3 regions of the Shewanella sp. MTB7 genome follow, and region 1 is predicted to be linked to each of the others. Evidence: predicted binding sites of a transcription regulator. Region 1 holds the regulator's gene; each other region holds the start of a gene.
What was found. Region 1 encodes NrdR, which represses ribonucleotide reductase genes. Its sites were predicted from a motif close to AAACACNANATNTNGTGTTT; they were not measured.
Positions count from the first base shown of each region.

Region 1 (3,196 bases):
CGTGCTAAAGAATTGTTTGGTGCAACTTACGCAAACGTGCAACCTCACTCAGGTTCACAGGCTAACGCTGCTGTATTTATGGCACTGCTTAATGGTGGCGATACAGTACTGGGCATGAGCTTGGCCCACGGTGGTCACTTGACTCACGGCTCTCACGTAAGCTTCTCTGGCAAGTTATATAATGCAGTTCAATATGGTATTGACGAAACGACGGGTAAGATTGATTACGCCGAAGTTGAACGTCTTGCAGTTGAGCATAAGCCAAAGATGATCATCGCAGGTTTCAGCGCTTACTCTGGTATTATTGATTGGGGCAAGTTCCGTGAAATTGCTGACAAAGTTGGTGCTTATTTGTTTGTCGATATGGCTCACGTAGCAGGGCTAGTCGCTGCGGGCATCTACCCGAATCCACTCCCACATGCGCACGTTGTAACAACAACGACCCATAAGACATTAGCCGGCCCTCGTGGTGGACTTATTCTGTCTGCAATCGATGATGAAGCTATCTACAAGAAGCTTAACTCAGCGGTATTCCCAGGTGGCCAAGGTGGTCCTTTGATGCACGTTATCGCCGCTAAAGCGGTGGCATTTAAAGAAGCACTAGAGCCTGAGTTTACAACGTACCAAGAGCAAGTGGTTGTTAATGCTCAGGCGATGGCTAACACCTTTATTGAACGTGGTTATGATGTGGTATCAGGTGGTACTGATAACCATCTATTCCTGCTTGACTTGATCGCTAAAGATATCACAGGTAAAGATGCCGATGCGGCGCTAGGTCTTGCTAACATTACGGTAAACAAGAACTCAGTACCAAACGATCCACGCTCACCATTTGTGACCTCAGGTCTTCGAATTGGCTCGCCAGCGATTACTCGTCGTGGCTTTAAAGAAGAGCAGTCAGTCGAGTTAACTCACTGGATGTGTGATGTGTTAGATGACATTACTAATGAAGGTACAATTGAACGTGTTAAGAAGCAGGTTCTTGAATTGTGCGCTAAGTTCCCTGTTTACGGTTAACCTTAAGGGTTAAATCAGGTAAACTTCGATGGCCGCTTTTTAGCGGTCATTTTTGTATCTGACGATTGTGATCAAGTAAATGTCGACTCTAAATTAGAGTCGAGACTCTAATTAATTATTTTTATTATATTTTCCTGCTGGAGGCTCAATGCATTGTCCATTTTGCAGCGCAACTGATACTAAGGTAATCGATTCCCGTTTAGTGGCTGATGGCCATCAAGTCAGGCGTCGTCGAGAGTGCGTCGAGTGTCATGAACGATTTACTACCTTTGAAGGCGCCGAGTTAGTCATGCCTCGGGTAGTCAAGCAAGACGGTAGCCGTCAGCCTTTCGATGAAGAAAAATTACGCGGTGGCATGCTTAGAGCGGTCGAAAAACGTCCAGTTTCTATGGAGCAAATTGAGTTGGCTCTGACCAAAATTAAGTCAACGCTTCGTGGGACAGGTGAACGAGAGGTTAAATCAGAAATGATAGGTAATCTGATGATGGATCAGTTAATCAATCTTGATAAGGTAGCCTATATACGTTTTGCCTCTGTGTATCGTGCATTTGAAGATGTTTCTGAGTTTGGCGATGCCATCGCTAACCTACAAAAATAAATGAATCTATTGAACGTGTGTGAATCATCTCAAGGTTGAGAGCTTTATGTGGTCTATAGAAGATATTGAAATGATGAGTCGTGCTATTAAGCTGGCACGCAAAGGGTCATACACCACTCGCCCAAACCCGTGTGTGGGGTGCGTGATAACCAAAGATGGTCAATTAATCGGTGAAGGCTTTCACATTAAAGCGGGAGGTCCTCACGCTGAGGTGCATGCTCTGGCGATGGCCAATCGTGATACTGAATTAGGTGCAAAAGGTGGCACCGCCTATGTCACGTTGGAGCCTTGTAGCCATTATGGCCGCACACCGCCGTGTGCCGAAGCGTTAATTAGAAATCAAGTGGCGCGAGTCGTTGTCGCCGTCGAAGATCCTAACCCACAAGTATCAGGACGGGGGATTGCCATGCTCAGAGAGGCTGGCATTCAAGTCGATGTTGGCTTGCTTAAAGATGAAGCCCGACGGATCAACCCAGGTTTTATGAAGCGAATGGAGACAGGTTTACCTTGGGTAACGGTTAAATTAGCCTCGAGTCTTGATGGTAAAACGGCGCTATCAAATGGTGTCTCTAAATGGATAACGGGTCCAGAAGCTCGCCGTGATGTACAGAGATTACGTGCACGACATTGTGCGTTAGTTACAGGCGTTGAAACCGTATTAGCCGATAACCCATCACTGAATGTTCGTTATAGTGAGCTGGGTTATGTGGCAGATAAACTTAGCGCAACAGAGTTGCACCAGCCCTTGCGAGTCGTACTCGATAGTCGTGCTCGTTTGACTACCGACTTAACCTTGTTTGCTGTTGATAGTCCGCTCCTCTTGGTCTCCTGTGTGGATTATCCTGATTCTGAACAAGCTAAGTGGCCCGCTTATGTCAGCCAGACTACATTGTCTTCTGATGAGTCTGGACGGGTGAGTTTAAGGGCGCTTTTTGAATTTCTTGGTAAGCGTTGTAACTCAGTGCTTATCGAAGCGGGTGCCACCTTAGCGGGCAGCGTTATCGCACAAGGCCATGGTGATGAGTTGGTGCTCTACCAGGCGATGAAAATTTTAGGCTCCAGTGGCCGTAACCTAATCACACTTCCAGATTATGATGTTATGTCAGACGCGCCGAAGATTAAGCTCATAGACGAACGTAAAGTTGGGGCTGATACCCGCTTAACATTAGATATAAGGTCATAAAGTCATGTTTACTGGGATCATTGAATCAGTAGGTTTATTGCGTAAAATTGAACGGCGTGGTGATGATATTCGTCTTACTGTTGCCAGTGGAAAGTTAGATCTGAGTGATGTACGCCTTGGTGACAGTATTGCCACTAACGGTGTGTGTCTGACGGTTGTTGAGTGCATGAGTGATGGTTACGTTGCCGATATCTCTGCCGAAACCGTTAACTTAACCGGTTTTGCTCATTATCAGGTTGGCCGTAAGGTTAATTTAGAAAAAGCAGTAACGCCGACGACTCGCTTAGGTGGGCACATGGTCAGTGGTCATGTCGATGGCGTAGCCAGTATCGATGACAGGCAATACCGGGGGAAGGCGATTGAGTTTTGGCTTACTGCCCCAGCCAGTCTGGCGCGTT
Region 1 is NZ_CP085636.1:1,954,112-1,957,307, forward strand. It holds gene glyA (serine hydroxymethyltransferase) at 1-1,017, shown strand, start outside; gene nrdR (transcriptional regulator NrdR) at 1,166-1,615, shown strand; gene ribD (bifunctional diaminohydroxyphosphoribosylaminopyrimidine deaminase/5-amino-6-(5-phosphoribosylamino)uracil reductase RibD) at 1,662-2,798, shown strand; gene HWQ47_RS08205 (riboflavin synthase) at 2,803-3,196, shown strand, end outside.

Region 2 (3,196 bases), 1.1 Mb from region 1:
GATTAGGAAAACGCGATGGATCATAGTTGGTATTTGCCGAAATAGCCTGATCGACAAACTTTTGCATGATACCGACAAGTTGTATATAGCCATCGTTGTTTGGCATCTGCCAAAGTAGCTCATAGCTATACTGATACTTTTCAAAATCTGGTACAACTTGCTTCAGTTGACCATCTTTACTGGACTTAACACTAATAAGACCACGCGGTGGCTCAATACCATTGGTGGCATTAGAGATCTGCGATGATGTTTCTGATGGCATCAGCGCTGAAAGTGTCGAGTTGCGTAAACCGTGAGTCACGATCTCTTGACGTAAAGTTTCCCAATCCATATGGAGCGGCTCATCACAAATGGCATCCAGAGCACGCTTATAAGTGTCAATAGGAAGCACGCCCTTAGAATAAGTCGTCTCATGGAAAGCGGGGCATGCGCCTTGCTCTTTTGCCAAATTCATAGACGCTTTTAACAGGTAGTATTGAATCGCTTCGAATGTCTTGTGAGTAATGTTATTCGCCGAACCATCAGAATAACGTACGCCTTCTTTGGCTAAATAATTGGCAAAATTGATCACACCTATACCTAAGGTACGGCGGTTCATCGATGACTTTTCAGCTGCAATTAACGGGTAATCTTGATAATCGAGTAGATTGTCCAGAGCACGCACCGCGAGATCAGCCAGAGGTTCAAGCTCAGATAGATCTTTGATTGCACCTAAGTTAAGCGCCGATAGAGTACAAAGTGCGATTTCACCATCGGGATCATTCACATTGTTCAAAGGCTTAGTCGGCAATGCAATCTCAAGACAGAGATTTGATTGTCTGATTGGGGCAACTTTGCTATCAAATGGACTGTGAGTATTACAGTGATCCACGTTCTGAATGTAGATACGGCCAGTAGATGCCCGTTCTTGCATCATCAAACCAAACAGTTCAGATGCTTTAATTTGCTTCTTACGAATACTTGGATCCGCTTCATATTGCAGATAAAGACGATCAAACTCATCTTGATCTTCAAAGAAGGCATCGTAAAGTCCTGGTACATCGGATGGGCTAAATAAGCTGATCACACCGCCTTTAATAAGACGCTGATACATGAGTTTATTAAGTTGTACACCGTAATCTAAGTGACGAATTCGGTTATCTTCAACGCCTCGGTTATTCTTAAGCACTAACAGAGATTCAACTTCAAGGTGCCAAATAGGGTAGAAAAGGGTCGCAGCACCACCGCGAACGCCGCCTTGTGAACAAGACTTAACCGCTGTTTGAAAATACTTGAAGAATGGCAGACATCCAGTATGGAAAGCTTCACCACCACGAATAGGGCTACCTAATGCACGAATTCTACCTGCGTTAATGCCTATGCCTGCACGTTGACTGACATACTTAACGATAGCCGATGAGGTCGCGTTAATAGAATCTAAGCTATCTCCACATTCAATCAATACGCATGAGCTGAATTGACGTGTAGGGGTTCGTACACCAGCCATAATGGGTGTTGGCAGAGATATTTTAAATGTCGACACCGCATCATAAAAACGCTTGATGTAGTCTAGGCGCGTTTCACGGGGATAGTTAGCGAACAGACATGCCGCTACTAAAATATAGAGGAACTGAGCACTCTCATAGATCTCGTGAGTGACACGGTTCTGAACAAGATATTTACCTTCGAGCTGTTTTACTGCTGCGTAGGAAAAGTTCATATCGCGCCAGTGATCTATATAGCCATCTAAAATATCTAACTCTTCACGACTGTAGTCTTGCAGGATATGGGCATCATATTTCCCCATCTCAACAAGGTTAGTCACGTGATCATAAAGCTTTGGTGGTTCAAATTGACCAAAGGCTTTTTTACGGAGATGGAAAATAGCTAAACGAGCTGATAAAAATTGATAATCAGGAGACTCTGGAGAGATCAGATCAGCTGCCGCTTTAATGATGGTTTCATGGATAGCTTCTGTTGGGATCCCATCAAAAAACTGCAGGTGAGAGCGAAGTTCAACCTCTGATACGGATACATTTTTCAGATCCCTAGCAGCCCATGTAATCACACGGTGTATTTTATCGAGATCGATGGTTTCGCGTTCGCCACTACGTTTAGTGACTTTAAGATTGCTATTCATTAAAGAAAGGTCCTGATGTTTATATGTGTGTAGCTGACTAAGAATCTGTCGGCCTTTAAATGCCATGTAAACAATCGAAACATTCAAAAAAAGTGGTGATGTTCATGATAAAAAATGAACAGTTTCTTGTGTCTCGGATTGTATCTTACACACTATATATGGTGCTTTTAAATTTATAAGGTACAAGATAGTGAGGTTATTGGGATTTTGCAAGTCTGATTTTGGTTAAGTCTTTGGGGGCATCTTGTGGATAAGTTGAGGATAAAAAAAAGGGGTAGCCAAAGCTGACTTTTAATGACCGTTTCTACTGGGCTAGAGAGCGATTTGATCCATCTTGATAGGAAAATGGCTATGCCAACCTGGTGAGCTTGATTGGCGATCTTTTGGATCAAAGACTCAAAAAATCACCTGAGACCATCGGCTATTTTTTTCTTTCTGCCATCAAAAACGCCACCACATCTTGAGCAGATTGGAAAGAAAAATTACTTGGCCAATTTTGTGGATGAGCATCGGGTGCTATATAGCCCCACATCGCAATACCCCCGAGCATATTGGTGTTTGCTGCAGCGACTAAGTCTCGCTCTGCATCGCCCAAATAGAGGATATGTTCAGGTGCACAGATAATTTGCTGTGCTGCGAGCAACATAGGCGCCGGTTTAGGTTTGTTCATTAGCGTGCTATCACCGCTGATCACAGTTTTCATTCTGGCAGTCAGTTCCAATGACGTTAACAGAGGACGGGTAAAACGGGCGGGTTTATTGGTGACAATACCGTAGGGGATACTATGATCGTCGAGATAATCAAGTAGAACAAGTATCCCATCAAATAGTTGGCTGTGCTTGCCATTTACTCGGGCGTAGTGGTGAAGTAATCCTTGCTGTATCTCAATCTGCTTTGTTTCATCTATGTTTGGTTGCGCAGCGCTAACAAGCGCCAAACTACCGTCTGACGCGACTTGCCGCATCTCATCTACCATTACTTGAGGATAGCCATGCTCAGCTAAACTCAGGTTAAGCGCGGCAATAAGATCCGGCGCGGTGTCAACTAAGGTGCCGTCAAGATCAAACAGAACGGCTT
Region 2 is NZ_CP085636.1:3,040,063-3,043,258, forward strand. It holds gene nrdA (class 1a ribonucleoside-diphosphate reductase subunit alpha) at 1-2,119, opposite strand, end outside; gene HWQ47_RS12955 (HAD family hydrolase) at 2,541-3,196, opposite strand, start outside.
Region 2: nrdA (class 1a ribonucleoside-diphosphate reductase subunit alpha) is a predicted target of NrdR. The motif match lies at 2,267-2,286, and genes of this name have one in related genera.

Region 3 (3,196 bases), 2.0 Mb from region 1:
TAATTTACATTAATTGAGTGAGTTTTATTCCTCTTCATCTTTATTTTCAAATCCTTATTTAAAAGATTAGTTTCGGCGTAATTAATGCATATGAATGTTCATATCTTCCTAATACGCCGAATTTTTGACAATGAATCCAATCGTTAATACTACAAGCACAGCAAGTCAGCTGACTAACACTAGTCTTGCTGATAAATATGGTATCAACAGTAACCAAGCTGAAGCAGGAAAGCATAGCGATAAAGTGAGCTTAAGTCAGACCAGTCACTCGTCGAAGGTTGGCAGCAAGGAGCAGGTTAAAGATGAGTCGGTGTCCCTGTCACCTAGAGCCGTTCGAGCGCAGAAGATTGAGAGTATGGCGAAAGATTTTTTTGCTGATGGTAATTTCTCAAGCACTGATTTGCCTAAGTTGGTTCAGAGATTATATCAAGACGGTATTTTATCAGAAACTCAACTAAACCGTTTGTCACAGGGAGGCATCGAACTGCCAAAGTCTCAAGATAAAGTGCAAGATATGAAGACATTTATCCAATCAAAGCGCAATGAATTTGAAAAAACATCTCAAGATGACAAGTCTATGTCGAATGTATTGATCACGTTATTGGATGACGCAGAGTCCGTGTTAGATAATATGGACAGTGTACAAAGTAAAGAAACCAGCCAAGAAGCCGCACGGGTTTCCTCTCAACTGAATGTTTACCTACAGGCCGATGTTGAGATGAGTGCGAAAGATAAAGATCAATGGCAAGGGCTTAAATCCTTGATGCAACTGGCTTCCTCTATGGGGGATAGTCAGCAAGCTGGCGGACAGCTCAATAGTTACTTAGCTTTAGGAAAATATTAACATTTGAAATAAAATTTTCTTGTAAGTTTTATCCACAACTTTTACCTTTTTTATCCTTTATCTAGCCCGATTTATCGGTATGGTCAAGGGGCAAATATGAGATAAGTGGCCTCAATGGCACTTATGTTTTGTTCTTTTCTCACATCCGCAATAATATGATCAAGATCAATGTTCTCAACGTTAGTTTGTAGCTTAATACGCAACATATTGTGCTTTCGATCTAAACTAACACTATATGTGGTGTTAATTGCAGCTTCACTTGAGGAGATTATAAACAATGCCAGTGGTTATTAAGCGAGATGGTTACCGCACGCCTTTTGACGAAACAAGGATTAGAGATGCAGTTGCAGCAGCGGCAATCTCGGCAGGTATTGAAGATAATAGTTATGCAAATCAAGTGGCAAATAGAGTCGCTGAATCTGTGGCTGATAAGCAAGAGATTGATATTCACGACCTACAAGATGTGGTTGAAAATCAACTTATGGAAGGGCCATATAAGTCCTTAGCACGCGTGTATATTGAATATCGTCATGACAGAGATCTACACCGCGAAACTAGCAGCCGTTTAAACCGTGAGATCCGTGGTTTAGTCGATCAGAGCAATGCCGCGCTTCTCAATGAAAATGCCAATAAAGATGCAAAAGTGATCCCGACTCAAAGGGATCTACTTGCTGGTATTGTGGCTAAACATTATGCGACCAGACATATATTGCCAAAAGATGTGGTCGCGGCCCATGAATCGGGTGAGATCCATTATCACGATCTCGATTATGCACCATTTTTCCCTATGTTTAACTGTATGTTGATAGATCTTGCAGGCATGTTGACCCAAGGTTTCAAAATGGGTAATGCCGAGATAGATACTCCTAAGTCAATTTCGACAGCGACAGCCGTAACAGCACAAATTATTGCGCAGGTTGCCAGTCATATTTATGGTGGCACTACCATCAATCGCATCGATGAAGTGCTCGCGCCTTTTGTGAAGAAGAGTTATGACAAGCATTATCAAGTCGCCCTGAAATGGGAGGTAAAAGATGCAAAAGCGTTCGCGACTGCGCAAACGGAGAAGGAGTGTCATGATGCTTTCCAGTCTCTTGAGTATGAGGTTAACACTTTACACACTGCCAATGGTCAAACCCCTTTTGTGACCTTTGGTTTTGGTTTAGGCATCTCTTGGGAGTCTCGACTAATCCAATCTTCTATGATGCAGGTGCGGATAGCAGGATTGGGTAAGAATCGTAAAACGGCTGTCTTTCCTAAACTGGTTTTTGCTATTCGTGATGGTGTTAATCACAAAGTGGGTGATTGCAACTACGACATTAAGAAGTTAGCACTTAAGTGCGCCACAATGCGTATGTACCCAGACATTCTTAACTACGAACAGGTCGAGAAAGTAACAGGTTCATTCAAAACGCCTATGGGTTGTCGAAGCTTTCTTGGCACCTATGAAGAGAATGGTGAGTTAATTCATGAAGGTCGAAATAACTTAGGGGTTGTGAGCCTTAACTTGCCGCGTGTTGCCTTAGAATCAAAAGGTGATGAAGCCGAGTTCTATCGGATTCTAGATCAGCGTTTAGTAATTGCCCGTAAAGCACTTGATACTCGTATTGAACGTCTTGAAGGCGTGAAAGCCAGAGTGGCTCCAATCCTGTATATGGAAGGGGCTTGTGGTGTGCGATTAAATGCCGATGATGAGATCTCAAGTATCTTTAAAAATGGCCGAGCCTCTATCTCTCTTGGTTATATTGGTTTGCATGAAACCATTAACGCGCTGTTTGGTTTAGATAAGCATCTGTATGATTGCGAAGTGCTGCGAGAGAAGGCTATCGAGATTATCAAGTATATGAAGGCTGCCACAGAGAAGTGGACTGAAGAGACGGGTTACGCCTTTAGCCTCTACAGTACACCGAGTGAGAACCTTTGTAGTCGCTTCTGTAAACTAGATACTCAGGTGTTTGGCGTGGTAGAAGGTGTGACTGAAAAGGGTTATTACACAAATAGCTTTCACCTTGATGTTGAGAAAGCCGTTAATCCTTATGACAAATTAGATTTTGAGCAACCTTATCCTGAATTAACCAGTGGTGGATTTATCTGTTACGGGGAATACCCCAATATGCAGCATAATATCGAAGCCTTAGAAGATGTATGGGATTACAGTTTTAGTCGCGTTCCCTATTATGGCACTAACACACCCATTGATGAGTGTTACGATTGTGGCTTTACAGGTGAGTTTTCCTGTACCAGTAAGGGATTTACCTGCCCTAAGTGTGGTAATCACGAGCCGAGCCGAGTGTCTGTAACACGCCGTGTGTGTGGTTATTTAGGCAGCCCAGATGCGCGTCCATTTAATTT
Region 3 is NZ_CP085636.1:3,907,692-3,910,887, reverse strand. It holds gene HWQ47_RS16965 (hypothetical protein) at 131-844, shown strand; gene nrdD (anaerobic ribonucleoside-triphosphate reductase) at 1,122-3,196, shown strand, end outside.
Region 3: nrdD (anaerobic ribonucleoside-triphosphate reductase) is a predicted target of NrdR. The motif match lies at 1,071-1,090, and genes of this name have one in related genera.